3 regions of the Streptomyces sp. NPDC056883 genome follow, and region 2 is predicted to be linked to each of the others. Evidence: riboswitches for the same ligand, from Rfam matches in the RefSeq annotation. Region 2 holds a riboswitch; each other region holds the start of a gene.
What was found. A riboswitch is a leader RNA that binds a small molecule or an ion and turns the genes downstream of it on or off. The one in region 2 is predicted to bind cyclic di-AMP.
Positions count from the first base shown of each region.

Region 1 (9,323 bases), on a different contig from region 2:
CGCCCTGCTCTCGGCGGAGGCCGCCGGCGCCGCCGCCGAGGTCGGCATCCCCGGCGCCGTCGCGGTCGAACTCGTCCACAACTTCTCGCTGCTGCACGACGACCTGATGGACGGCGACGAGCAGCGCCGCCACCGCGACACGGTGTGGAAGGTCCACGGACCCGCCCTCGCGATCCTGGTCGGCGACGCCCTGTTCGCCCTGGCCAACGAGGTGCTGCTGGAGCTCGGCACGGTCGAGGCCGGCCGCGCGGCACGCCGCCTGACCACCGCGAGCCGCAAGCTCATCGACGGCCAGGCCCAGGACATCTCCTACGAGCACCGCGAGAGCGTCACCGTCGAAGAGTGCCTGGAGATGGAGGGCAACAAGACCGGTGCCCTGCTCGCCTGCGCGGTCTCCATCGGCGCCGTGCTCGGCGGCGCGGACGACCGTACGGCCGACAAGCTGGAGGAGTACGGCTACCACCTCGGCCTGGCCTTCCAGGCCGTCGACGACCTCCTCGGCATCTGGGGCGACCCGGAGTCCACCGGCAAGCAGACCTGGAGCGACCTGCGCCAGCGCAAGAAGTCGCTGCCCGTCGTCGCCGCCCTCGCCGCCGGCGGACCGGCCAGCGAGGAACTCACCGAGCTGCTCGCCGCCGACGCCAAGAGCAACGACTTCGAGAACTTCTCGGAGGAGGAGTTCGCGGCCCGCGCCGCGCTCATCGAGGCCGCCGGCGGCCGCCGGTGGACCGCCGACGAGGCGCGCCGCCAGTACGAGATCGCCATCAAGGCCCTCGACGACGTGGACATGGACCAGCGCGTGCGCGAGCAGCTCGTGGCGCTCGCCGACTTCGTCGTCGTGCGCAAGAGGTGATCGCCACCCGTACGCGCATATGAATCGCCAGTCGCCGGCCGGTACTGCCTGACCTCGGTACCGGCCGACGGCGCCCCCCAGTACAGCGGAGGACAGCAGAGGACACTGCACGCAAAGGGGAAGCCATGACTGCGACGACCGACGGCGGCGCCCATGCCTGCGGCGCCGACCCGGACGACACCGGGACCGTCCGCGAGACCATCGAGCGGGCCGTCCGCGATCTGCTCGAGCGGCAGGACGAGGCCGGCTGGTGGAAGGGCGACCTGGAGACCAACGTCACCATGGACGCCGAGGACCTGCTGCTGCGCCAGTTCCTCGGCATCAGGGACGAAGCCACCACCCGGGCCGCGGCCCTGTTCATCCGCGGCGAGCAACAGGACGACGGGACCTGGGCCACGTTCCACGGCGGCCCCTCCGACCTGTCCGCCACCATCGAGGCCTACGTGGCCCTGCGCCTCGCCGGAGACGACCCGGGCGCCCCGCACATGGCCCGCGCCTCGGCGTGGATCCGGGCCCACGGCGGAGTCGCGGGAGCCCGCGTCTTCACCCGCATCTGGCTGGCGCTGTTCGGCTGGTGGAGCTGGGACCACCTGCCCGAACTCCCGCCCGAACTGCTCTTCCTGCCGCCCTGGGTGCCGCTGAACATCTATGACTTCGGCTGCTGGGCCCGGCAGACGATCGTGCCCCTCACCGTGGTCTCCGCCCTGCGGCCGGTCCGCCCGGCCCCCTTCGCCCTGGACGAGCTGCACACCGACGCGCGGACCCCGTACCCGGACAGGAAGCTGGCGTCGATGGCCAGTTGGGACGGCGCGTTCCAGCGGATGGACAAGGCCCTGCACGTCTACCGCCGGTTCGCCCCGCGCCGGCTGCGCGCGGCGGCCATGGCGAGCGCCGGCCGCTGGATCGTGGAACGGCAGGAGAACGACGGCTGCTGGGGCGGCATCCAGCCGCCCGCCGTGTACTCCGTCATCGCCCTGCACCTGCTCGGATACGACCTCGGGCATCCGGTGATGCGGGCCGGACTGGAGTCCCTCGACCGGTTCACGGTGTGGCGGGCGGACGGCGCCCGCATGATCGAAGCCTGCCAGTCCCCGGTGTGGGACACCTGCCTGGCGGCCATCGCGCTGGCCGACGCGGGCCTGCGCCCCGACCACCCCGCCCTGGTCAAGGCCGCCGACTGGATGCTCGGCGAGGAGGTCGTCCGCAGCGGGGACTGGGCCGTGCGCCGGCCCGGACTGGCCCCGGGCGGCTGGGCGTTCGAGTTCCACAACGACAACTACCCCGACATCGACGACACCGCCGAGGTCGTCCTCGCCCTGCGCCGCGTCAAGCACCCCGACCCGGCACGGGTGGAAGGTGCCATCGCCCGGGGCGTGTCCTGGAACCTCGGCATGCAGTCGAAGAACGGCGCCTGGGGCGCCTTCGACGCCGACAACACCAGCCCCTACCCCAACAAGCTGCCCTTCTGCGACTTCGGCGAGGTCATCGACCCGCCCTCGGCCGACGTCACCGCCCACGTCGTCGAAATGCTCGCCGTCGAGGGCCGGGCGGGCGATGCGCGCACCCGGCGCGGCATCGCCTGGCTCCTCGCCGAACAGGACCCGAACGGCGGCTGGTTCGGCCGTTGGGGCACCAACTACGTCTACGGCACCGGGTCGGTGGTACCGGCGCTGACCGCCGCGGGCTTCGCCCCCTCGCACCCCGCGATCCGGCGGGCCGTGGACTGGCTGGAATCCGTACAGAACGAGGACGGGGGATGGGGCGAGGACCAGCGCTCCTACCAGGACCCGTCCTGGGCGGGGAAGGGTGCCTCGACCCCCTCGCAGACGGCGTGGGCGCTGATGGCCCTGCTGTCGGCGGGGGAGCGCGACGCGCCGTCCGTGCAGCGGGGGATCGGCCACCTCGTCTCCACCCAGCGCCCCGACGGCACCTGGGACGAGCCGTACTTCACCGGTACCGGATTCCCCTGGGACTTCTCCATCAACTACCACCTGTACCGCCAGGTCTTCCCGCTCACCGCCCTCGGCCGCTATCTCTACGGAGAACCGTTCGGCCCCGGCGGGCGGTACGTGGATCCGGCCGCCCTCCCGCACACCGCCCCGCTGCCCGGGGAGGCCTGATGACCGGCGGCCCCGCCGCGGCCGCCCCGCCGCCGCTGCTGATCGCCTGCGCCCTGCGCATCGAGCGGACCGCCCTGCGCAGCACCTCGTACCGCAGCGGCCGCGAGCGGGGCGCGCCCGAGCGGTACGAGGTCCTGCGCACCGGCATGGGCCCGCGCGCGGCCGAACGCGCCGTCGGCCGGAAGCTGGCCGAGCCGGAGCTGCACGGCGCCGCCGTGCTCGCCACCGGATTCTGCGCCGGGCTGCTGCCCGGCATGAGCCCCGGCGATCTGATCGTCGCCGAGGAGACCCGGGACCCGCGCGGCACGGTCGCCTGCGCGGGTACCGCCCTGCTCGCCGAGGCGCTGGCCCGGGCCGTTCCCGGCCGGACCGTACACCTCGGTGCACTGACCGGATCCGACCACGTCGTCCGGGGCCAGGAGCGCGCCCAGCTGCGCGCCGGCGGCGCCATCGGGGTCGACATGGAATCGGCCGCCACCCTCTGGGCCGCGACCCGGGACGGCAGCGCCCCGGGGGGCGCGGACCGTCCGGTTGCGGCCGTCCGGGTGATCGTGGACGCTCCGGAGCATGAGCTCGTCCGCATCGGCACCGTTCGCGGGGGAATATCGGCCTTTCGCGTACTGCGTGCCGTACTGCCCGCGTTTTATGAATGGCACCGTTCTTTGCTGCTCCCCAGGAGGTGAGCCAGATGGCCATGCCACTGCGACAGACCATCAGGGTCGGGACGTACCTGCTCGAACAGAAGCTCCGCAAGCGTGAGAAGTTCCCGCTGATCGTCGAGCTGGAACCGCTCTACGCCTGCAACCTGGCCTGCGAGGGGTGCGGGAAGATCCAGCACCCGGCCGGGGTGCTCAAGCAGCGCATGCCCGTGGCCCAGGCGGTGGGCGCCGTGCTGGAATCGGGCGCGCCCATGGTGTCCATCGCGGGCGGCGAGCCCTTGATGCACCCGCAGATCGACGAGATCGTGCGCCAGTTGGTGGCCAAGCGGAAGTACGTATTCCTCTGCACCAACGCCATGCTGCTCCGCAAGAAGATCGAGAAGTTCACGCCCTCCCCGTACTTCGCCTTCGCGGTCCACATCGACGGACTGCGCGAGCGCCACGACGAGTCGGTGGCGAAGGAAGGGGTCTTCGACGAGGCGGTCGCGGCCATCAAGGAGGCGAAGCGCCGCGGATTCCGGGTGACGACCAACTCCACGTTCTTCAACACCGACACCCCGCAGACCATCATCGAGGTCCTCAACTACCTCAATGACGATCTCCGGGTGGACGAGATGATGATCTCGCCGGCCTACGCCTACGAAAAGGCCCCCGACCAGGAGCACTTCCTCGGCGTCGAACAGACCCGCGAGCTCTTCAAGAAGGCTTTCGCCGGAGGCAACCGGCGGCGCTGGCGGCTCAACCACTCCCCGCTCTTCCTGGACTTCCTGGAAGGCAAAGCCGATTTCCCCTGCACCGCCTGGGCCATTCCGAATTACTCGCTCTTCGGATGGCAGCGCCCCTGCTATCTGATGAGCGACGGGTACGTGCCCACGTACCGGGAACTGATCGAGGAGACCGACTGGAGCAAGTACGGCCGCGGGAAGGACCCGCGCTGCGCGAACTGCATGGCGCACTGCGGGTACGAGCCCACGGCCGTCCTGGCCACCATGGGTTCGCTCAAGGAGTCGCTGCGGGCGGTCCGCGAGACCGTGGGGGGCGGGAACCGGGACGCGTCGGCATGACCGGCTTCGATCTCGGCGCCCTGCTGGCCGAGCGGGGTGGCGAGCGGTACGAACTGCACGCCCGCCACCTCAACCACCAGCTGCCGCGGATGCTGCACACCATCGGCTTCGACAAGGTCTACGTGCGGGCCGAGGGAGCCCACTTCTGGGATGCCGAGGGCAACGACTACCTGGACATGCTGGCCGGCTTCGGGGTGATGGGCCTGGGCCGCCACCACCCGGTGGTCAGGCAGGCCCTGCACGACGTGCTGGACGCCCAGCTCGCCGACCTCACCCGCTTCGACTGCCAGCCGCTGCCCGGACTGCTCGCCGAGAAGCTGCTCTCCCACAGTCCGCACCTGGACCGGGTCTTCTTCGGCAACAGCGGCACGGAGGCGGTGGAGACCGCCCTGAAGTTCGCCCGGTACGCCACCGGGCGGCCCAGGATCCTCTACTGCGACCACGCCTTCCACGGGCTCACGACGGGCTCGCTCTCGGTCAACGGCGAGGCCGGCTTCCGCGACGGCTTCGCGCCGCTGCTGCCGGACACCGGGATCGCGCTCGGGGACCTGGCCGCGCTGGAGCGGGAGCTGAAGAAGGGGGACGTGGCGGCCCTCGTCGTGGAGCCGATCCAGGGCAAGGGGGTGCTCGCCGCCCCGCCCGGATTCCTGCTCGCCGCGCAGGAGGCGCTGCACCGGCGGGGGGCGCTGCTGATCGCGGACGAGGTGCAGACCGGCCTCGGACGGACCGGCGACTTCTACGCCTACCAGCACGAGGCCGGGGTCGAGCCGGACCTGGTCTGCGTGGCCAAGGCCCTCTCCGGCGGCTACGTGCCCGTCGGCGCGACCCTGGGCAAGGACTGGATCTTCAAGAAGGTCTACTCCTCCATGGACCGGGTGCTCGTCCACTCCGCCAGCTTCGGCTCCAACGCGCAGGCGATGGCGGCCGGGCTCGCCGTCCTGTCCGTCATGGAGGACGAGCAGGTGGTGGCCCGCGCCCGCGCGATGGGCGACCTGCTGCGCGGCCGGCTCGCCGCGCTCGTGGACACGTACGAACTGCTCCACGAGGTACGGGGACGCGGGCTGATGATCGGCATCGAGTTCGGCCGGCCGTCCTCGCTGGGCCTGCGGAGCCGCTGGAGCATGCTGCAGGCGGCGCGCAAGGGGCTGTTCGCGCAGATGGTCGTGGTGCCGCTGCTGCAGAAGCACCGGATCCTCACGCAGGTCTCCGGCGACCACCTGGAAGTGATCAAGCTGATCCCGCCGCTGATCGTGGACGAGGCGGACGTCGACCGGTTCGTCGGCGCCTTCCGCGCGGTCATGGACGAGGCCCACGGCGGCGGCGCGCTGATGTGGGACTTCGGCCGGACGCTGGTGAGGCAGGCCGTCGCCAACCGCTGAACCGGCGGCCCGGCGGGCGGCGGCCCACCTCGTGGGGCGTCAGTCCAGCAGCCGGTCGCGGAGCCTGCCGAGGGTCTCGGGCGCGAGCCCGAGGCCCTCGGCGAGGTAACGCTCCACGCCGCCCCACTCCTCGTCGATGGCGTCGAAGGCCGTGGTCAGATACGGGGCGCGGGCGTCGAAGAGCGGGGCGAGCAGCTCCATCACCTCGGGGGCGCGGGCCTCGGGCGCATCGCTGCCCCGGCGGACCCGGTAACGGTTGTGCGGGGCGTTCGACTCCAGGTAGTCCGCGACGATCGCCTCCCGCTCGACGCCCAGCGCGAGCAGGGTGACGGCGATCGACAGGCCGGCCCGGTCCTTCCCGGCGGCGCAGTGCATGAGGGCCGGGACGCTGTCCTCGGCGAGCGCGTGCACCACCCGGCTGTGCTCGGCGGTACGGGTCCGGATCATCGTCCGGTACGAACGGGACATCCGCGCGGCGGCCTTACCCTCGCCCAGGAGCTCGCGGAGCTGCGCCAGTTCCCCGCCCCGGACCATCTTCCAGAACTCGCTGCCGTCGGCCGGATCCGACAGCGGGATGTTGACGTTGCGGACCCCCGGCAGCTCCACGTCCGGACCCTCCAGCGCGTGATCGGCGCCGTTGCGGAAGTCGAAGACGGTGTGCAGTCCGAGCGACCCGAGGAACTCTGCGTCGCTTTCGGTGGCATGCGCCAGATGTCCGCTTCGAAACAGTCGTCCCGACTTGACCTGTCGACCGTCCGTGGTCGGCAACCCGCCCACGTCGCGGAAGTTGCGCACTCCGGTCAGCGCCGGCTCCTGCGGCGCCGGATCGGTGTGGGGGCTCTGGGGTATCGGCTGGGTCACCGGGCTCCTCCGTGTCGTCGTCTCGTCGTCGTTGACGGTGTCCGAATTACGCTACTTGCGGGCAACTTGCCATAGCGAGAGGCGAGATCGGACGCGCCCCCGTGAGCCAGATCATACGGTGACGGTGAGTGCCTGATCACGAATGGCGAATTGCCTTGCGGGGGCGGTTGTTGAAGGTGCGGAATGGACGGAGGGTGACCGGAATTCCGGCGGCCCGTCATCTTCAAGATTCTGTTGGTGAATTCATGACTTGTTCCGTGCGGTCGTACTCGATTACGTTCGCGATCGATCCGGACGGACCGCCTAATCCTGCCGCCGACCGGAAACCGCACCCGACTATTCACGCGCGTGGCAGGAGCGGGGGAACCAGGTAAGCCGCTGTTCCGGATCTCCGGTCGAGATCTTTACAACGGGACAGCTCGGGGTGAAGCCGTACATGTGCTGTTCACCGGCACGAGGCGGCCGGACATCTCCAGTCCGAACCCGACAGCTCACCTCGCAGGCGTCGGAGAGGAATTCGACATGTCCGGAACGGGTAAGCACCGCCGTCCCAAGTCCCGCTCGATATCCCGCGGGTTCGCCGCCGCGGGCACCGGTGGCGCGGCCCTCGCGCTTCCGCTGCTCGGCGCCACCGGCGCCCACGCCGCGGGTGTCCCGGCCGCGGCGCCCGCCGCCGCTCCGGTCCAGGCCCCGCAGGTGGTGGCCGCGCAGGTGCCGGCAGCGCTCCAGGCCGCGCCGGCCGCCGCGCAGGCCGCCCCGACCGTCTACACCGTGGTGCCGGGCGACTACCTCTCCAAGATCGCCGAGCGTCAGCACCTCACCGGTGGCTGGGAGCAGCTCTACGCGGACAACCTCGAGGCCGTCGGCACGGACCCCTCGCTGATCCACCCGGGCCTCAGGCTCACGCTCGGCGCGAAGGGCTCGGCTCCGGCCGCGGCGGCCGAAACGCCGAAGCCGGCCAAGAAGTCCGCTTCCTCCGCTTCCTCCGCTCCTTCCACCATTTCCAGCGATTCATCGGATTCCTCCGATGAGGCCGCCGCGCCCGCGGCGCCCGCCCCCAAGGCGCCCGCCAAGCGGCAGACCGGCTCCACCTCGACCGGCTCCACCGCGACCGGCTTCGTCGCCCCGGTCGGCGGCGGCTTCTCCACCGCGTACAAGACCGCCGGCTCCATGTGGTCCAGCGGCTACCACACCGGGGTCGACTTCATCGCGAGCAGCGGCACCACCGTCAAGGCGGTCGGCGCCGGCACCGTGGTCTCCGCCGGGTGGAGCGGGTCGTACGGCAACGAGGTCGTCATCCGGCACGCCGACGGCAAGTACAGCCAGTACGCGCACCTCTCCCAGCTGTCCGTCTCGTCCGGCCAGAGCGTCACCGGCGGCCAGAGCATCGGCCTCTCCGGCTCCACGGGCAACTCGACCGGCCCGCACCTGCACTTCGAGATCCGCACCGGGCCCTCGTACGGCTCGGACATCGACCCGCTGGCCTACCTCCGGTCGAAGGGCGTCAGCATCTGAATCCGGGGCGTTGTCGGAGGTGCCGGTTAGGCTGCCCGTTCCGACAGGGGACGGGACGGTCGTGGCATGAAGGTCAGCGCAAGGGAGCTCAACCGCTCCACCCTCGCACGGCAGTTGCTGCTGCGGCGCGAGGCGATGGGCGTCGGTGACGCGGTCCGCCGGGTGGTCGCCCTGCAGGCGCAGCACGCCGCCTCGCCCTACCTCGCGCTGTGGAACCGACTCGCCGGTTTCGACCCGGCCGACCTCGACGCCGCCTTCACGGGGCGCGAGGTCGTCAAGTCGACGCTGATGCGGCTGACCCTGCACGCCGTGCACGCGGAGGACTACCCGCCCTTCCGGGAGGCCGTCCAGCCGTCCGTACGGGCCGCCCGGCTCGGGACCCGTTTCACGGACTCGGGGCTCACGCCCGAGGACGCCGACGCGCTCGTCCCGCAGCTGCTGGACTTCGCCGACCGGCCCCGTACGACGGCCGAGTGCGAGGCCTGGCTCGGACAGCGGCTGGGGGCGGCGCCGCAGCCCGGAGCGTGGTGGGGGCTGCGCCAGTACGCGCCGCTGCTGCACGCACCCACCGCCGCGCCGTGGTCGTTCGGGGAACGTCCGTCGTACGTCGCGCCCCCGAGCCGGCCGCGCACGGTACCGGCGGACCCGGAGGCGTCCGAGGAGTCCTTGCGGGCGCTGGTCCTGCGCTATCTGGAGGGGTTCGGGCCGGCGTCGGTGGCGGACGTGGCGCAGTTCTCCCTGGTCCAGCGGGCCAGGATCCGCCAGGCGCTGCGCGCTCTGGAGCTCTCCGGAAGGCTCGACCGGCTGACGGGTCCGGACGGCGAGGAGCTGTTCGACGTCCCGGGCGCACCGCGCCCGGAGGAGGACACGCC
Region 1 is NZ_JBHUBS010000006.1:259,395-268,717, reverse strand. Features, by position in the region: gene ACFRU2_RS18105 (polyprenyl synthetase family protein) at 1-853, shown strand, start outside; gene shc (squalene--hopene cyclase) at 979-2,973, shown strand; gene ACFRU2_RS18095 (1-hydroxy-2-methyl-2-butenyl 4-diphosphate reductase) at 2,973-3,656, shown strand; gene hpnH (adenosyl-hopene transferase HpnH) at 3,662-4,696, shown strand; gene ACFRU2_RS18085 (aspartate aminotransferase family protein) at 4,693-6,075, shown strand; gene ACFRU2_RS18080 (tyrosine-protein phosphatase) at 6,115-6,936, opposite strand; cyclic di-AMP (ydaO/yuaA leader) riboswitch at 7,260-7,454, shown strand; gene ACFRU2_RS18075 (peptidoglycan DD-metalloendopeptidase family protein) at 7,459-8,451, shown strand; gene ACFRU2_RS18070 (winged helix DNA-binding domain-containing protein) at 8,518-9,323, shown strand, end outside.
Region 1: it holds a riboswitch for cyclic di-AMP, as region 2 does, so the genes downstream of both, ACFRU2_RS18075 (peptidoglycan DD-metalloendopeptidase family protein) here and ACFRU2_RS37760 (transglycosylase family protein) in region 2, are expected to answer to the same signal.

Region 2 (9,323 bases):
CAGTCCCCGAAGAGCCCGCCGCCGACCAGTCCGTGGACGGGTCCACGGGCGGATCCGCAGACGCCGCAGACGGCTCCGCCCCACCGCCGACCCTGTTCGACTGGGAGTTCGCGACCGACCCGTACCCGGCGTACGCCTGGCTGCGCGAGCACGCGCCCGTGCACCGCACCACGCTCCCCAGCGGGGTCGAGGCCTGGCTCGTCACCCGGTACTCCGACGCCCGCCAGGCCCTCGCCGACCAGCGGCTCAGCAAGAACCCGGCCCACCACGAGGGCTCCGCGCACGCCAAGGGCCGGACCGGGATCCCCGGGGAGCGCAAGGCGGAGCTGATGACCCACCTCCTCAACATCGACCCGCCGGACCACACCCGGCTGCGCCGGCTGGTGTCGAAGGCGTTCACCCCGCGCAGGGTCGCCGAGTTCACTCCGAGGGTGCAGGAACTGACCGACCACCTCATCGACCAGTTCTGTGAGAAGGGGGAGGCCGACCTCATCCACGAGTTCGCCTTCCCGCTCCCCATCTACGCCATCTGCGAGATGCTCGGTGTACCGCGAGAGGACCAGGACGACTTCCGCGACTGGGCGGGCATGATGATCCGGCACGGCGGCGGGCCGCGCGGCGGGGTGGCCCGGTCGGTGAAGCAGATGCGCACCTATCTCGGGGAGCTCATCCACCGCAAGCGCGACGACCTCGGCGACGACCTGATCTCCGATCTGATCCGGGCCAGCGACCACGGTGACCACCTGACGGAGGCCGAGGCCACCGCGATGGCCTTCATCCTCTTGTTCGCGGGGTTCGAAACCACGGTCAACCTCATCGGCAACGGGATCCACTCCCTCTTCATGAACCCGGAGCAGCGCGAACGCCTCCAGCTCTCCCTCGCCGCCGGCGAGAGCGGGCTGCTGGCCACCGGCGTGGAGGAGCTGCTGCGCTACGACGGCCCCGTGGAGCTGGCCACCTGGCGGTTCGCCACCGAACCCTTCGCCCTCGGCGGCCAGGACATCGCGGCCGGGGATCCGGTGCTGGTGGTCCTGGCGGCTGCCGACCGGGACCCCGAACGGTTCGACGAGCCGGACACCCTGGACCTCTCCCGGACCGACAACCAGCACCTCGGATACGGGCACGGCATCCACTACTGCCTGGGCGCCCCGCTCGCCCGGCTCGAAGGGCAGACCGCGCTCGCGACCCTGCTGACGCGGCTTCCCGATCTGGAGCTGGCCGTGGACCCCGGGGAGCTGCGCTGGCGTGGTGGGCTCATCATGCGGGGGCTGCGGACGCTGCCGGTCCGCTTCTCGGCCGAATCCATCGCCCAAAACACCTGAAACCGGCCTGACCTGAAGTCAGTTGGCTGCCCAAACTTGTGACAGGCGTTCGAAGGCCGCTAGGTTCTGCCGTTACCCCGCCGTTATGCGAAAGGTGCAGCCTCATGCGTTCCGGGAACGGCCGCCACAGACGCCCCCGACAAGTGCCCGCACTTGTCGTCACCGCCGGAGTCACCGGCACCGCACTCGCCCTGCCGCTGCTCGCGGCCACCGGCGCGAGCGCCGCGGAGACCTCCACATGGGACAAGGTCGCCGAGTGCGAGAGCGGTGGCACGTGGAGTGCCAACTTCGGCGGCGGCACCTACGGCGGGCTGCAGTTCAGCCAGGAGCAGTGGAAGAACGCGGGCGGGCTCGACTTCGCCGAGCGCGCCGACCTCGCCAGCCGCTCCCAGCAGATCGCCGTGGCCGAACGGGTCCTGGCTTCCCAGGGCCCCCAGGCATGGCCGCTGTGCGGCGTGCCGGCCGGTCTGACGCAGGACGCGCCCGCCGCCGTGGTCGACCCGGGTCTGCCCAGCGGTTCCGGATCCGCCGCCCCCGCCCCGTCCCGCCCGGACGACTCCGTGCCCCACACCGGCTCGGGCAAGCCGTCCACGGACTTCGGTGCGCCGACGCCGAACAGCCCGTCTCCGGCGGCCCCGTCGGAGACGCCGCTGCCCGACTATCCGATCGGCGTGCCCGGCGAACTGCCCGTCATGCCCGCGCCGGACCTCCAGACGCCGCCTCCCGGCCTCCCGGGCGACCCGACGGCCCCCACGAACCCCCTGGACCCCACTGCCCCGGTGGGCCCCATCACCCCGGTGGACCCCACGACTCCGGCACCGCCGTCCGTGGACCCGACCGTGCCGGTGGACCCGACGGCTCCCGTGACCCCGTCGGGTCCGGGGGACGCCACGAACCCGATAAACCCGGGCAATCCAGTGAGCCCCGGCAATTCGGCGAACCCGGTCATTCCGGCCAACCCGGTTGATCCCGCGGCCCCGACGGCTCCGGCCGCACCCGGCGATTCCGCTTCCCCGAGCGCTCCGGCGACCCCCGGTGCGACCGAGGGCAGCGGCAAGCACCGCGGCCAGGCCGCGGTCGAGACGCCCGCCACACCTGATGCCGCGTCGGACCCGACGTACACCGTGAAGGAAGGCGACAGCCTCATCGCGATCGCGGACGCCAACGGAGTGAAGGGCGGCTGGAAGGGTCTCTACGAGGCCAACGAGCAGGTCATCGGCGGAGATGCAGACCTGATCAAGCCCGGTCAGAACCTGGATCTAACGCATCAATAGGGGCACTTAAGGCGTCCGGAACCAGCTGATTGTCCGTTTTCTGTAAGTGAGACATGTGTCTCTTCAGGTCAACTGGCGTGTCCGGCCCGGACGGTTCCGCAAACCCCGCCCTCACCTGCGCAAACGTCCTTCCGGAGAGCGCAAGTAGGCACCGTTTCCCCCCGATGTCCCTCGTTGAACATCGGGGGGAGACCTGTCTACCTTCTGAATCGCTCGCCACCGCGGGCTCCTTCGACCGCATCGCCGAATCCTGCCGGCGGACGAAGGGAACACTCGTCGCGTAAAGCGCCGAAGGCAGGAGCGGGGGAACCAAGGTAGGCGCCGGAACCGGCCGTTGAGAGACGGTCACGGAACCGGCTAGGGGTTAAGCCAAGCGCTAGGTCGCTCGGCCGGGCACTCACTCGCCCGAACCCGACAGCTCACCTCGTAGGCGTCGGTGAGGAGAACTCCATGCTGCTTTCGGGCAAGGGCAAGCACCGTCGCGGCTCCAAGGCCGTCCGCATCGTCACGCTCGCCGGTGTCGCCGGTGTCGCCGTGGCCGCGCCGCTGATGGCCGCGGGCACCGCTTCCGCCGCGACCGCCGGTGAATGGGACCGCGTCGCCGCGTGCGAGTCCGGTGGCAACTGGTCCATCAACACGGGCAACGGCTACTACGGCGGCCTGCAGTTCTCGTCCTCCACGTGGGCCGCGTACGGCGGCAAGGCGTACGCCGCGCAGGCCAACCAGGCCTCCAAGTCGCAGCAGATAGCCATCGCCGAGAAGGTCCTCAAGGGCCAGGGCAAGGGCGCCTGGCCGTCCTGTGGCGTGGGCCTGTCGAACTCCTCCTACAACGGTGGCTCGGCGGAGACCCCCTCCAAGCCGAAGACCCAGCCGAAGCCGGCGCCGAAGCAGGAGAAGAAGGCCGAGCCGAAGAAGGAGTCCAAGCGCGTCGAGGCTCCGACCACCCGCTCCGAGCGTCCGGCCGCCGCTGCCGCGCCGAAGATCGAGGCCCCCAAGACGGGCAACGGCTCCTACGAGGTCAAGTCCGGCGACACGCTGGGTGCGATCGCCGACGCGAACAAGGTGTCCGGCGGCTGGGAGAAGCTCTTCGAGCTGAACAAGGACATCGTCTCGGACGCCGACCTGATCTACCCGGGTCAGAAGCTGAACCTCGGCTGAATCCCGGTCGAAAGCTCTGAGAACGGCCGCGGCCGTTTTCGCGACGCGCAGTAGTTCCGGCGCGTAGTTCCACCACGCAAATCCACCGCCCGGCGCGCAACCCCCTTCGCGCCGGGCGGTGCTGTGTGCGGGTGCTTCCGGCCTGACGGACCCTCCGAATCACTGATGATCAAGGGCCCTATGTCCTGTAAGAGGGGCATTCAGGCCCTTTTTCGTCCCAGGACCCGGGCGGTCGGCTGGCCGAGTGCCCGGAGGCGGTTAGGCTCTAAGCGGCAAGGCCATCCCACGGCCTGACATGCCACCGCACACCCAGCGTCACATCCCAGAAGGAGATGCTCGTGCCGTCCATCGACGTCGTCGTAGCCCGGGAAATCCTGGACTCCCGAGGCAACCCCACGGTCGAGGTCGAGGTGGGCCTCGACGATGGCAGCACCGGCCGTGCTGCAGTCCCGTCCGGCGCCTCCACCGGAGCGTTCGAAGCCGTAGAGCTCCGCGACGGTGACCCCAACCGCTACATGGGCAAGGGCGTCGAGAAGGCGGTCCTCGCCGTCATCGAGCAGCTCGGCCCGGAGCTCGTCGGCTACGACGCCACCGAGCAGCGCCTGATCGACCAGGCGATGATCGACCTGGACGCCACCGAGAACAAGGGTTCCCTCGGCGCCAACGCCATCCTCGGTGTCTCCCTCGCCGTCGCGCACGCCGCGTCCGAGGCCTCCGACCTCCCGCTCTTCCGCTACCTCGGCGGTCCGAACGCGCACCTGCTGCCCGTTCCGATGATGAACATCCTGAACGGTGGGTCGCACGCCGACTCCAACGTCGACATCCAGGAGTTCATGATCGCCCCGATCGGCGCGGAGTCCTTCTCCGAGGCCCTTCGCTGGGGTGCCGAGGTCTACCACACCCTCAAGAAGGTCCTGCACACCAAGGGCCTCTCCACCGGTCTGGGCGACGAGGGCGGCTTCGCGCCGAACCTCGAGTCGAACCGCGCCGCGCTCGACCTCATCGTCGAGGCCATCAAGCAGGCCGGCTACGTCCCGGGCACCCAGATCGCGCTCGCGCTCGACGTCGCCGCGTCCGAGTTCTACAAGGACGGCAACTACGAGTTCGAGGGCAAGTCCCGCTCGGCCGCCGAGATGACCGACTACTACGCCGAGCTCGTCGAGGCGTACCCGCTGGTCTCCATCGAGGACCCGCTGTTCGAGGACGACTGGGAGGGCTGGAAGACCCTCACCGACCGTCTGGGCTCCAAGGTCCAGATCGTCGGCGACGACCTCTTCGTCACCAACCCCGAGCGTCTCGCCCGCGGCATCGAAGAGGGCTCGGCGAACGCCCTGCTCGTCAAGGTGAACCAGATCGGTTCGCTGACCGAGACCCTGGACGCCGTCGAGATGGCCCAGCGCAACGGCTTCAAGTGCATGATGTCGCACCGTTCCGGTGAGACCGAGGACGTCACCATCGCCGACCTCGCGGTCGCCGTGAACTGCGGCCAGATCAAGACCGGCGCCCCGGCCCGCTCGGACCGCGTCGCCAAGTACAACCAGCTGCTGCGCATCGAGGAGATCCTCGACGACGCCGCGGTGTACGCGGGCCGCAGCGCGTTCCCGCGCTTCAAGGGCTGATCAGTCCTTTAGGGCGCAAGCCTCCCTACGTCCCCGCACTCGGTCCCGTACCGTGTGCGGGGACGTAGTGCGTCGTGTGCATATAGGGGAGGCGGATCAATGGCCGGGAACCGGGACCGGTTCGCCACGTTCTCGACCGCGACCAGGCTCAAGCAGCTCGGTGAGCGGACCGCGGCGCACGTGTACCGCTCGCAGTCCCGCCGGCAGGTCCGCCGCAGCCGGCTCACCGGCCGGGCCGCCCTGCTCGTCCTCGTCCTCTGTACCCTGGTCGTCGCGCTCGCGTATCCGATGCGCCAGTACGTCTCCCAGCGCTCGGAGATCGCGAAGCAGCAGAAGGACGCCGTCTCCGCACGGGACCGGCTGGAACGGCTGCGCGACGAGAAGGCCCGCTGGCAGGACAACGCGTACGCCGAGCAGCAGGCGCGCAAGCACCTGCACTTCGTCCGGCCGGGGGAGATCAGCTACATCATGACCGACCCCGGAGCCGCCGCGGGAGAGCAGCGCCGCAGCGGACAGGCCGCCACCGACCGGCCCTGGTACTCCAACGTCTGGGACGGCGTCGACAAGGCCGACCGCCCGGGCGACTGAGTCCCACCCATCCACGAGAACGAAAAGACTTCCTCCAGGCATGCAGACGCCCCCGCCCCAGACCGACCGGACCGAGCCGACCGCCGCCGACATCGAGGCGTTCGAACAGCAGCTCGGCCGCCCCCCGCGCGGGCTCCGCGCCATCGCGCACCGCTGCCCCTGCGGGCAGCCGGACGTGGTGGAGACCGCCCCGCGGCTCCCCGACGGCACCCCCTTCCCGACGCTGTACTACTTGACCTGCCCGCGGGCCGCCGGTGCGATCGGCACGCTGGAGGCCAACGGCGTGATGAAGGAGATGCAGGCCCGCCTCGCCGTGGACCCGGAGCTGGCCGCCGCCTACCGGGCCGCGCACGAGGACTACATCACCCGCCGCGACGCCATCGAGGTGCTCCAGGGCTTCCCGAGCGCCGGCGGCATGCCGGACCGGGTGAAGTGCCTGCACGTGCTGGTCGGCCACTCCCTGGCCGCGGGCCCGGGCGTGAACCCGTTCGGCGACGAGGCCCTGGCGATGCTGCCCGAGTGGTGGGCCAAGGGCGCCTGCGTCACCCCGTGCGGGGAGAAGAAGGCCGAGGCGACGAAGGCCGAGGAGACGAAGGCCGAAGAGAAGAAGGCCGAAGGGGACGCCGCGGCGGAGGCGGGCGCGTGACCCGCGTCGCGGCCGTCGACTGCGGTACGAACTCCATCCGGCTCCTCGTCGCCGACCTCGACCCCGCCACCGGCGAGCTGATCGAGCTGGACCGCCGGATGATCGTCGTCCGGCTCGGCCAGGGCGTCGACAAGACCGGCCGGCTGGCTCCGGAGGCGCTCGAGCGCACCTTCGCGGCCTGCCGCGAGTACGCGGCGGTCATCAAGGAGCTCGGCGCCGAGCGGGTGCGCTTCGTGGCGACCTCGGCCTCCCGGGACGCCGAGAACCGCGACGACTTCGTCCGGGGGGTCCTGGACATCCTGGGCGTCGAGCCCGAGGTGATCAGCGGGGACCAGGAGGCCGAGTTCTCCTTCACCGGTGCCACCGGCGAGCTGACCGGCCGCACCGACCTGGAGCGGCCCTTCCTGGTGGTGGACATCGGCGGCGGCTCCACGGAGTTCGTGGTCGGCACCGAACACGTCCGGGCGGCCCGCTCCGTCGACGTGGGCTGTGTCCGGATGACCGAGCGCCACCTGACGGTGGACGGGGTCGTCACCGACCCGCCGACCGCGGAGCAGATCGCCGCGATACGGGCCGACATCGAGGCCGGGCTGGACCTGGCCTCCGAGACGGTTCCGCTGGCCGAGGCGCGCACCCTGGTGGGCCTGGCCGGGTCGGTGACCACGGTCGCAGCGATCGCGCTGGGCCTGGAGGCGTACGACTCGTCGCGGATCCACCACTCCCGGATCCCGTACGAGACGGTCCGCGAGGTCAGCGAGCGGATGCTGACGCTGACGCACGCCGAGCGCGCGGCCATCCCGGTGATGCACCCGGGACGGGTCGACGTGATCGGCGCGGGCGCCCTGGTCCTGCTGGCGATCATGGAGCGGGTCGGCGCCTCGGAGGTCGTGGTCTCGGAGCACGACATCCTCGACGGAATCGCCTGGTCCATCGCCTGACGGCCCACGCGCACGCACGGCACGGTGCCCCCGGCGGATCCATCCCGCCGGGGGCACCGTCCTGTGCGCGGGCTCCTACGCGTCCAGCCGGACCGGCATCAGGAGCGAGAAGGTCTCCTCGTCGTCGGGGCGGCGGACCACCACGGGGGCCTTGGGGGCGCCGAGCTCCAGGACCAGCCGGTCGCGGTTCCCGGCGGCGAGGGCGTCCAGCAGGAACGCGCGGTTCAGGCCGACGTTGGCCGGGTCGTCGTCCTCGTCGCCGCAGAGGGACACCTGCGACGCCTGAGACGCCTGCGACACCTCGTCCGCGCCGGTCACCTTGAGCACGCTGACGTCGCCGGTCGCGCCGTCCTGCTCGCGTTCGGCCGGGCGGACGGGACCCGTTTCCAGGGCCTCGCGCAAGGCCGGCACGTCGACGAGGACCCGGCGCCCCGCGGGCAGGCTGACGAGGCGGCGGTAGTCGGGGAACTCGTGGCCCAGGCAGCGGCCGGCCGCCTGGCGGTCCGCCGTCTCCGTCTCCAGGGCCACGCGGTCGCCGTCCACGGTGAGCAGGACCGGTGCGTCCTCGCTCAGCAGCGCCCGCATCGCGTCCGCGAGCGGGGCGGGTACGAGGAGCTGCAGGCGGGGGCCGGTGTGTCCGGTGGCCCCGGCGCGCGCGACGGCCAGGCGGTACCGGTCGGTGGCCACCACGCGCAGCGCCCCGCCCTCGATGTCGAACAGGATGCCGCCGAGGACCGGCAGCTCGGGGTCGGCGGAGACGGCGAACCGGACCGCGTCCAGGGCGGCGGCCAGCTCGGGTCCGGACACGGTGAGCCGGGCCGTCGGGGTGGTGGCGCGGGGCGTGCTCGCGGACGCGCCGTTGGACGCGCCGATGGACGTGATCATGGGGTTCTCCCTGCGTTCGAGTAGTGCGCGGACCGCGGAGAGCTCGCTGCGTGCATCGGACAGGCCCCGTTCGAGCCGGTGCAGGTGCGCCCGGAGCAGGCCGCGCACCAGATCGGTGTCCTGGCCGGCCCAGCCGGCCAGGACGAGCCGGATGTCCGCCAGGGGCATCCCGGTCCGCCGGAGCCGGGCCAGCAGCCGGGCCTCCTCGACCTGCTCGGGCCCGTACCAGCGGTACCCGCTCGCCGGGTCGACCAGGACGGGCACCAGCACGCCGGCCCCGTCGTAGAACCGCAGGGCACTCACGCTCAGGCCGCTGTCGCCGGCGGTCTCGCCGATACTGCGCATCTCGTTCTCCACGCCCCGCACACTGGTCCCTCGACCAGGTCGAGGGTCAACAGCAGGGGTCGACAGTAGGGGTCCACGGGGCTCTCGGAGGGTCGTTCGGGGGCCTTAGGTCCCGTCGTCCACATGAACTTCGTGAAGTTCTTCACAAGGAAAAGATGCCTATGAGGGGTCTGGAGGAGCCTTTTGGGCGAGTCCGGAGCCTCCGGGGCCTTCTTTTTGCTCGCGTTCGTGCGATTGCCGGACCTCGCGCACCTCTGGCGGTAGGTATCCACGAAGGCGGTGGTCTACTCCGGTTAAGGGCTTGGAGGCCAGTTCAGGACTGGTGTTCAACGACTCCCGTTACACCCTGGTTCCCGCTCCGCGCCATGACCTCGATCACGTGGGCGGCGGAGTGTAGCAGAGGGGCCCGAGGTCCTTGTGAAGGGGCTCACGAGCGTCACCCCTGAGGGTGCTGGATACTCGTTCCATGAGCACCACGGAGCGTCCCAGGATCCTCGTTGTAGGAGGTGGGTACGTAGGCCTGTACGCAGCCAAGCGCATCATGAAGA
Region 2 is NZ_JBHUBS010000025.1:19,188-28,510, reverse strand. Features, by position in the region: gene ACFRU2_RS37770 (cytochrome P450) at 33-1,322, shown strand; gene ACFRU2_RS37765 (transglycosylase family protein) at 1,466-2,596, shown strand; cyclic di-AMP (ydaO/yuaA leader) riboswitch at 2,873-3,044, shown strand; gene ACFRU2_RS37760 (transglycosylase family protein) at 3,047-3,754, shown strand; gene eno (phosphopyruvate hydratase) at 4,087-5,373, shown strand; gene ACFRU2_RS37750 (septum formation initiator family protein) at 5,473-5,961, shown strand; gene ACFRU2_RS37745 (DUF501 domain-containing protein) at 6,002-6,607, shown strand; gene ACFRU2_RS37740 (exopolyphosphatase) at 6,604-7,545, shown strand; gene ACFRU2_RS37735 (MerR family transcriptional regulator) at 7,621-8,775, opposite strand; gene ACFRU2_RS37730 (NAD(P)/FAD-dependent oxidoreductase) at 9,242-9,323, shown strand, end outside.

Region 3 (9,323 bases), on a different contig from region 2:
GTCGACGGTGTTCTCGTCGATCCCGTCCGTCATCAACGAGGCGGCGTCGGCCATCTTCGACTCGGTGTACCGCATCGCGGCCGGCGGGTCGTCGTTGCCGAGCGAGCCGAAGTTGCCGTGGCCGTCGACCAGCGGGAGCCGCATGGAGAAGGGCTGCGCCATGCGCACGAGGGCGTCGTAGATCGACGCGTCGCCGTGCGGGTGCAGCTTGCCCATGACCTCGCCGACGACGCGGGCGCACTTCACGTAGCCGCGGTCGGGGCGCAGGCCCATCTCGTTCATCTGGTAGACGATGCGCCGGTGCACCGGCTTCATGCCGTCGCGGGCGTCGGGAAGGGCACGGGAGTAGATCACCGAGTACGCGTACTCGAGGAAGGAGCCCTGCATTTCGTCGACGACGTCGATGTCGAGGATCTTCTCCTCGAAATCCTCCGGCGGCGGGGTCTTCGTGCTGCGGCGGGCCATCGCTGCGCGGCTCCTTAACCAAGAATCGGGATGAGCTGAGCTCTCACGGGGTGGGGCGGGGGGTGGGACGGGGACGGTGCTGGGGCGGTGCCGGTACGGGTGCGGACCGGTTTCGGACAGGGGTGACGCGGACCATTGTGGCCCGAGGCACCGACAACGCCGACTCCGACCCAGGACTGGGCCGGGAACTTCTCCGCCGGCCGACACGCTTGCATACAGTGGCAGGTCTGACAGGAATCTCTGCATCGCGATCGAAGGGACCACATGCCCATGGGTCACACGGCCACAGCTCACGCCGGCTCCGGCGGCCTCACAGCGACCGAGCACCGGCTGGCCAACGGCCTGCGCGTGGTGCTGTCCGAGGACCACCTGACCCCGGTCGCCGCGGTCTGCCTCTGGTACGACGTCGGCTCGCGCCACGAAGTCAAGGGACGTACGGGCCTGGCTCACCTCTTCGAGCACCTGATGTTCCAGGGCTCGAAGAACGTCTCCGGCAACGGCCACTTCGAACTGGTCCAGGGCGCCGGCGGCTCCCTCAACGGGACCACCAGCTTCGAGCGGACCAACTACTTCGAGACGATGCCGACCCACCAGCTGGAGCTCGCGCTGTGGCTGGAGGCGGACCGGATGGGCTCGCTGCTGGCCGCCCTGGACGACGAGTCCATGGAGAACCAGCGCGACGTCGTCAAGAACGAGCGCCGCCAGCGGTACGACAACGTCCCGTACGGCACGGCCTTCGAGAAGCTGACGGCGCTGGCCTACCCGGAGGGCCACCCGTACCACCACACCCCGATCGGTTCCATGGCCGATCTGGACGCCGCGTCCCTGGAGGACGCGCGCGCGTTCTTCCGTACGTACTACGCGCCCAACAACGCGGTGCTCTCGGTCGTCGGCGACATCGACCCCGAGAAGACCCTCGCCTGGGTCGAGAAGTACTTCGGCACCATCCCCGGCCACGACGGCAAGCAGCCGCCGCGCGACGGCTCGCTGCCCGAGATCATGGGCGAGCAACTGCGCGAGGAGGTCGTCGAGGAGGTTCCGGCCCGCGCGCTGATGGCGGCCTACCGGCTCCCGCACGACGGCACCCGCGAGTGCGACGCCGCCGACGTGGCGCTGACCGTCCTGGGCAGCGGCGAGTCCTCCCGGCTCCACAACCGCCTGGTGCGCCGCGACCAGAGCGCCGTCGCGGCCGGCTTCGGCATGCTGCGCCTCGCCGGCGCACCCTCGCTGGGCTGGCTGGACGTCAAGACCTCCAGCGGCGTCGAGGTGCCCGCCATCGAGGCGGCCGTCGACGAGGAGCTCGCGCGGTTCGCCGCCGAGGGCCCGACGGCCGAGGAGATGGAGCGCGCGCAGGCCCAGCTGGAGCGCGAATGGCTGGACCGGCTGAGCACGGTGGCCGGCCGCGCCGACGAACTGTGCCGCTTCGCGGTGCTGTTCGGCGACCCGCAGCTCGCTCTGACCGCCGTCCAGCGCGTCCTCGACGTCACCGCCGAGGAAGTGCAGGCCGTGGCCGCTGCCCGACTGCGCCCCGACAACCGGGCGGTGCTCGTCTACGAGCCGATCGCCGCGGACGAGCACGACGAGCACGCAGAGAACGACGAGAACGAAGGGGCGGAGCAGTGAGCGACACCGCAGCCGACACCGCAGCCGTCACGATGACCTTCCACCCGCGCCCCGAGGCCGGCGAGCCGCAGCCGTGGGCCTTCCCGGCCCCCGAGCGCGGGGTCCTGGCCAACGGCCTGACCCTGCTGCGCTGCCACCGCCCGGGCCAGCAGGTGGTCGCGGTCGAGATCAACCTCGCCGCCCCGCTCGACGCGGAGCCCGAGGGCCTCGACGGCGTGGCCACCATCATGGTGCGCGCCCTGTCCGAGGGCACCGACAAGCGCTCCGCCGAGGAGTTCGCCGCCGAGCTGGAGCGCTGCGGCGCCACCCTCGACGCGCACGCCGACCACCCGGGCCTGCGGGTCTCCTTGGAGGTCCCGGCGTCCCGCCTGCACAAGGCGCTGGGGCTGGTCGCCGAGGCGCTGCGCACGCCGGCCTTCGCCGACGCCGAGGTCGACCGCCTGGTGCGCAACCGGCTCGACGAGATCCCGCACGAGAGCGCCAACCCGCAGCGCCGCGCCGCCAAGCAGCTCTCCAAGGAGCTCTTCCCGGCCACCCTGCGGATGTCGCGCCCGCGTCAGGGCACCGAGGAGACGGTCGCCCGCATCGACTCCGCGGCCGTACGGGCCTTCTACGAGGCCCACGTGCGCCCCGCGACCGCCACCGCGGTGGTCGTGGGCGACCTGACCGGCATCGACCTGGACGCCGTCCTGGCCGACACCCTGGGCGCGTGGACCGGTGACACCACCGCCCCGCGTCCGGTCCCGCCGATCACCGCCGACGACACGGGCCGCGTGGTCATCGTGGACCGGCCCGGCGCGGTCCAGACGCAGCTGCTGATCGGCCGCATCGGCGCGGACCGGCACGACCGGGTCTGGGCGCCCCAGGTGCTCGGTACGTACTGCCTCGGCGGCACGCTCACCTCCCGGCTGGACAAGGTGCTGCGCGAGGAGAAGGGGTACACGTACGGCGTGCGCGCCTTCGGCCAGGTGCTGCGCTCCACCGCCGACGGCAAGGGCGCCTCGATGCTCGCCATCAGCGGCTCGGTGGACACCCCCAACACCGGCCCGGCCCTGGACGACCTCTGGACGGTGCTGCGCACCCTCGCGCAGGGCGGCCTGACCGACGCCGAACGGGACGTGGCCGTGCAGAACTTGGTGGGGGTGGCCCCGCTGAAGTTCGAGACGGCCGCTTCCGTCGCAGGCACGCTCGCCGACCAGGTCGAGCAGGAGCTGCCGGACGACTACCAGGCGCAGTTGTACGCGCGGCTCGCCGAAACCGGGACGGTGGAGGCCACTTCGGCGGTCGTCAACGCCTTCCCGGTGGACCGTCTGGTCACGGTCCTGGTCGGCGACGCCTCGCAGATCGAGGAGCCGGTGCGGGCCCTCGGGATCGGCGAAGTGACCGTGGTCACCAACTGATCGTCAGTTGATCTCCGGCGGGCCGTCAACTGGCCCGCCATTCAAGGGGCTCCGGCGGCTTGTCCGCCGGGGTCCCTTTTGTCCTTTATCTGGCCTTTAGTGGTGTGGTTGCTTGTATGTGGTGTGGCGTACGCAACAAAAAGGCGTGTCTGTTTGGCGATTGACTGATGATCCGCCTAGCGTCGGCCGTGCTGTCCGTCAGTTGTAACCGCCGCGTCCGCGGCACCGGGCAGCGATCGCCGAGTCCCCGTCAGGCGCGAGCCTGGGGAGCCGGGGACCCACTTGTGTCCCTGGGGTGAATCGGACCGCCTCGCAAGAGGGGGCCCGTAGGAGACCTTCCTGCTCCGAACCCGTCAGCTAACCCGGTAGGCGAGAGGGAAGGAAAGGATCAACCCCTTCATGGCGTTTGGCAGTCGTGCCGCCGGTTCCGGTTCCGGCAAGCACCGTGGTTCGAGTCGTCTCAGCCGCAGGACCGCCGGCTACGCCGGCATAGCCGCCCTCGCCACCACTGGTGTCGTCGGCTCCCTGGCCGGTCCCGCGTTCGCCGCGGACCACAGCCCCTCCATCGAGGACACCGGCACCCTCAACACCATCGTGGTGGCCGACGAGCTCGCCGGTGACGTCGAGGCCCAGGCCCAGTCCCAGCAGCGGGCCGCCGAGGCCGCCGCCGCCAAGGCGCAGGCCGAGGCCGACGCCAAGCAGCGGGCCGCCGAGGCCAAGGCGCAGGCCGAAGCCCAGGCCAAGGCCGAGCGCGAGGCCGCCGAGCGCGCCGCCCGCGAAGAGGAGCGCAAGCGCCTCAACACCTTCGTTTCCCCGCTCGACGACACCTACGTCAGCACCCAGTACCACGCGGGTGGCGGCATGTGGTCCTCCGGCAGCCACACCGGCATCGACTTCCACGCCGCCTCCGGCACCGAGGTGCACGCCGTGGGCCTCGGCACCGTGGTCGAGGCTGGCTACGGCGGCGCGTACGGCAACAACGTCGTCATCAAGCACGCCGACGGCACGTACACCCAGTACGGCCACATGTCCTCGCTGAGCGTCTCCGTCGGCCAGCAGGTCACCCCGGGCCAGAAGATCGGCCTGTCGGGCTCCACGGGCAACTCCAGCGGCCCGCACCTGCACTTCGAGGCCCGCACCGGCGCCGACTACGGTACGGACATCAACCCGGTCACGTACCTGCGCTCGCACGGCGTCACCGTCTGACCCGCTGCGCTCCGCAGCACACGTCTTCCGCGAAGGCCCCGGCTCTTTGAGAGCCGGGGCCTTCGTCGTGCCGAGTGTCCAGTGCCGGGTACTTCGCGCTGCGCGATGTGTGAATGTTTCGTATTTCCGGCCGTCCTCGGAAATTATCGTGTGTTGCAATAGAGTCGCAACGCGCACAGCCATACGAAAAAGGCGGAGGTCCGGTCTTGCGTATTCCCGCGCACACGGTATGCACAGCGATCCGCGACGACATCGTCTCCGGGGTGTTCGGGCCCGGCGCCCGGCTGACCGAGGAGGTGCTGGCCCGCCGGTACGGGGTCTCGCGCGTCCCGGTGCGCGAGGCGCTGCGCACGCTGGAGTCCGAGGGGTTCGTGACCACCCGCCGGCACGCGGGTGCCTGCGTGGCCGAGCCGACCGAACAGGAGGCCGCCGACCTCCTGGAGCTGCGGATGCTCCTGGAGCCCCTCGCGGCCGCCCGGGCGGCCCGGCGGCGCAGCGAGGCCCACCTCAAGGTGCTGCGCGGCCTGGTCAGGCTGGGCCAGGAGCGGGCCAGGAGGGGGCAGGGAGAGGACCTGCGGTCCCTGGGCGGCTGGTTCCACGAGACGCTCTCCCAGGCCTCGGGCAGTCCCGGGCTCATCGCACTGCTCACCCAGATGCGCCACAAGGTGGCCTGGATGTACGTGGTGGAGGCCCCGGTGCGGCCCGTGGAGTCCTGGGTGGAGCACGGCGCGATCGTGGACGCGGTGGCCCGGGGTGATGCCGAGCGGGCGCGGGCGCTGACCGCGGCGCACGTGGACCGGGCGGCGGGGGCCCACCGGATGCGCGTGAGGACTTTGCAACCTGCCGTAAACACGGCAAGCGTTCCGCATTAACAAACGCCGTATACAAAGGAGGGATATCCGGGCCGGATAATTCGGCTCGCGTGCCCGGCGTCTCGCACGTTATTCCTGCCTGAATTCCGGCCGCCGGAATGGGGTGCGCCGGAATGGAGTGCGCCGCAATGGCGGCGCAGGTATGTCCGGCCGGACTCCCGTGCGGAAAGCAGCGAAGCCGTTGCCCTCGACCGTGGTGGTCGGGGGCAACGGCTTCGTCGTGCAAGTGCAGCAAGTCCTGCGGGTCGAACCCGAAGGGGTCAGACGGTCTCGGGGAGCTCCTCGAGGCCCTCGGCGACCAGCTTCGCGAGGCGGTCCAGTGCGGCCTCGGCGCCGTCGGCCTCGGACGAGAGGACGATCTCCTCGCCGCCCTGGGCGCCCAGGCCCAGGACCGCCAGCATGGAGGCGGCGTTGACGGGGTCGCCGCCGGCCTTCGCGATGGTCACCGGGACGCCGGAAGCGGTCGTCGCGCGGACGAAGATCGAGGCGGGACGAGCGTGCAGGCCCTCGGCCCAGCCGACGTTGACGCGGCGCTCTGCCATGGTGATGCCCTTCAGGTTCTTACGGGTTGTCTAGACCAGTCTCTCACGGCGTCCGGAATGGTCGAACCGACCTTCGGCCCGACTTTCCCGCCGTTCGACCTACCCCAGCTTGCCCTTATTCGAGCCAGCTTGCCCGATGCGCCGCGCCCAGGCCACTCGAAGCGTTCGAGCCTTAAGGTGACCCCATGACGACCGCGTCCGACCCCTCGTACCCGGATCACTGGGAAGCCGACGTCGTCCTTCGGGACGGCGGCACCGCCCGGATCCGGCCCATCACCACCGACGACGCGGGCCGGCTCGTCAGCTTCTACGAGCAGGTCTCGGACGAGTCCAAGTACTACCGGTTCTTCGCTCCCTACCCCCGGCTCTCCGACCGCGACGTGCACCGCTTCACGCACCACGACTACGTGGACCGGGTCGGCCTCGCCGCGACGATCGGCGGCGAGTTCATCGCCACCGTCCGCTACGACCGGATCGGCGCCGACGGCCGCTCGGCCACCGGGCCCTCCGACGAGGCCGAGGTCGCCTTCCTCGTCCAGGACGCCCACCAGGGACGCGGAGTCGCCTCCGCCCTGCTCGAACACATCGGCGCGGTGGCCCGCGAACGCGGGATCCGCCGCTTCGCGGCCGAGGTGCTGCCGGCCAACAGCAAGATGATCAAGGTGTTCACCGACGCCGGCTACCAGCAGAAGCGCAGCTTCGAAGACGGCTCCGTCCACCTCACCCTCGACCTCGAACCGACCGCCGAGTCCCTCGCCGTCCAGCGCGCCCGCGAACAGCGTGCCGAGGCCCGCTCCGTCCAGCGGCTGCTGTCCCCCGGCTCGGTGGCGGTGATCGGCGTCAGCCGCTCCCTCGCGGGCGTGGGCGCGGCGGCCCTGCGCAACCTGCGCGACAGCGGCTTCCACGGCCACCTCTACGCCGTCAACGAGGCGGTCACCCGGGATCTGCTCGACGGCGTACGGGCCTACCCCACGCTCGGCGCCGTCGGCGCCCCGGTCGACCTCGCCGTCATCGCGGTCCCGGCGGACCGGGTCCCGGACGCGGTGGCCGCCTGCGGTGAACACGGGGTGCAGGGGCTGGTCGTGCTGTCCGCCGGATACGGGGAGAGCGGGCCCGAGGGCATGGCCCGCCAGCGCGAACTGGTGCGCCAGGTGCGCTCGTACGGGATGCGGCTGATCGGACCGAACGCCTTCGGGGTGATCAACACGGCCCCCGAGGTGGAGCTGAACGCCTCCCTGGCCCCCGCTCCGGCCCCCGCGCGGGGAAGGGTCGGCCTCTTCACCCAGTCCGGGGCGATCGGCATCGCGCTGCTCTCCGGGCTGCTCCGGCGCGGGGAGGGGCTGTCCTCCTTCGTCTCCGCCGGGAACCGGGCCGACGTCTCCGGGAACGACATCCTCCAGTACTGGTACGACGACGAGGCGACCGACGTCGCGCTCATGTACCTGGAGACCCTGGGCAACCCGAGGAAGTTCACCCGGCTCGCCCGGCGCACCGCGGCCGTCAAGCCCGTGGTCGTCGCCAAGGGAGGCCGGCACACCCCGGCCGGACACGTGGTCCCCGGCACCCGGCTGCCCGAGGCGACGGTCTCGGAGCTGCTGCGGCAGGCCGGCGTCATCCGGGTCGACACGGTGACCGAGCTGGTGGACGTCGGCCTGCTGCTGGCCTCGCAGCCCGTACCGGCCGGCCCGCGGGTGGCCATCCTCGGCAACTCCGAATCGCTCGGGGTCCTCACCTACGACGCCTGCCTGACCGAGGGGCTGCGGCCGCTGCCGCCGCTCGACCTGACCACGGCCGCCTCGCCGGAGGACTTCCGTACGGCCGTCTCCGCCGCGCTGGCCTCGCCGGACACCGACGCCGTCGTCGTCACCGCGATCCCCTGGGTGAGCGAGCACGCGCTCGCCGACGACCTGGCGGAGGCCCTGCGGGCGGCCGCCGCCGCGCACCCCGGCAAGCCGGTGGCGGTGGTCCACGTGGAGCTGGGCGCCCTCGCGGAGGCGCTCTCCGCGGCCACGGCGCCGACCGCCGCGACGGACCTCGCGGACGCACTGCCCGCCACGCTGCCGACGCCCGCGACGGCTCTGGCAGCCCTGGGCTCCGGGTCCGCCTCCGACGCGGTGTCCGCCTCCGATGCCGCGCCCGCCTCCGACGCCGTGCCCGCCTCCGACGCCGAGCCCGAGGCCGTGCCCGCCGCCGCGGCGGCGCCCTTCCGGCCGGAGCCGGCAGCCGAGGGTGCGGGGAGCGCGGCCGTGCCCGCTCCCGGAACCGCCCGGATCCCGAGCTATCCCGCCGCCGAGCGGGCCGTCAAGGCCGTCGCCGAAGCCGTGCGGTACGGACAGTGGCGCCGGGGCGTCGCCGAGGTCGGGCAGGTGCCCGAGTTCGAGGACATCGACGAGAGCGGGGCCGCCGGGCAGCTCTCCCGCCTGCTGGCCGGTGTGGGGGAGGAGGAGGTGGCCACCCTGGACGACCCCGATGCCCGCGAGCTGCTCGCCCGCTACGGGATCCGGGTGCTCTCCACGCTCCCGGCCCCCAGCGCCGACGCCGCGGTCCGCGCCGCCCGGGTCCTCGGCTACCCCGTGGCGCTCAAGACCACCGCCCCGCACCTGCGCCACCGCGCCGACCTCGGCGGGGTCCGCCTCGACCTCACCACCGAGGCCGAGCTGCGCCGCTCGTACGAGGAGCTCACCCACGCGCTGGGCAAACCGCAGGAGCTGCTCCCCGTGGTCCAGTCGATGGTCCCGCGGGGCGTCGACACCGTCATCCGCTCCGTCATCGACCCCGCCGCCGGCGCCGTCCTGTCCTTCGGGCTCTCCGGGGTCGCCTCCGAACTCCTCGGCGACACCGCCCACCGGCTGGTTCCCGCCACGGACAAGGACGCGGCGAGCCTGATCCGCTCGATCCGCACCGCCCCGCTGCTCTTCGGCTGGCGCGGCAGCGACCCCGTGGACACCCCCGCCCTGGAGGAACTGCTCCTGCGCCTCTCCCGCCTCGTCGACGACCACCCCGAGGTCGTCGGCGTCGCCCTGGAGCCCGTCGTCGTCGCCACCGAGGGCCTGTCCGTGCTCAGCGCGACGGTCCGCGTCGCCCACCCGCCCGCCCGCGGAGACCTCGGCCCGCGGACCCTGCCCAGCTACTGAGGTCCGGCGGGCACCAGGGCGGCCGAGGTGCCCCTTACGGGCCTTAGGATGGACCTCATGGCGAAATCCGGTACGACGACC
Region 3 is NZ_JBHUBS010000007.1:132,727-142,049, forward strand. Features, by position in the region: gene ACFRU2_RS19430 (DNA topoisomerase (ATP-hydrolyzing) subunit A) at 1-465, opposite strand, end outside; gene ACFRU2_RS19435 (M16 family metallopeptidase) at 736-2,088, shown strand; gene ACFRU2_RS19440 (M16 family metallopeptidase) at 2,121-3,488, shown strand; cyclic di-AMP (ydaO/yuaA leader) riboswitch at 3,716-3,875, shown strand; gene ACFRU2_RS19445 (M23 family metallopeptidase) at 3,888-4,694, shown strand; gene ACFRU2_RS19450 (GntR family transcriptional regulator) at 4,901-5,566, shown strand; gene ACFRU2_RS19455 (HPr family phosphocarrier protein) at 5,827-6,108, opposite strand; gene ACFRU2_RS19460 (GNAT family N-acetyltransferase) at 6,294-9,242, shown strand; gene ACFRU2_RS19465 (DUF5998 family protein) at 9,300-9,323, shown strand, end outside.
Region 3: it holds a riboswitch for cyclic di-AMP, as region 2 does, so the genes downstream of both, ACFRU2_RS19445 (M23 family metallopeptidase) here and ACFRU2_RS37760 (transglycosylase family protein) in region 2, are expected to answer to the same signal.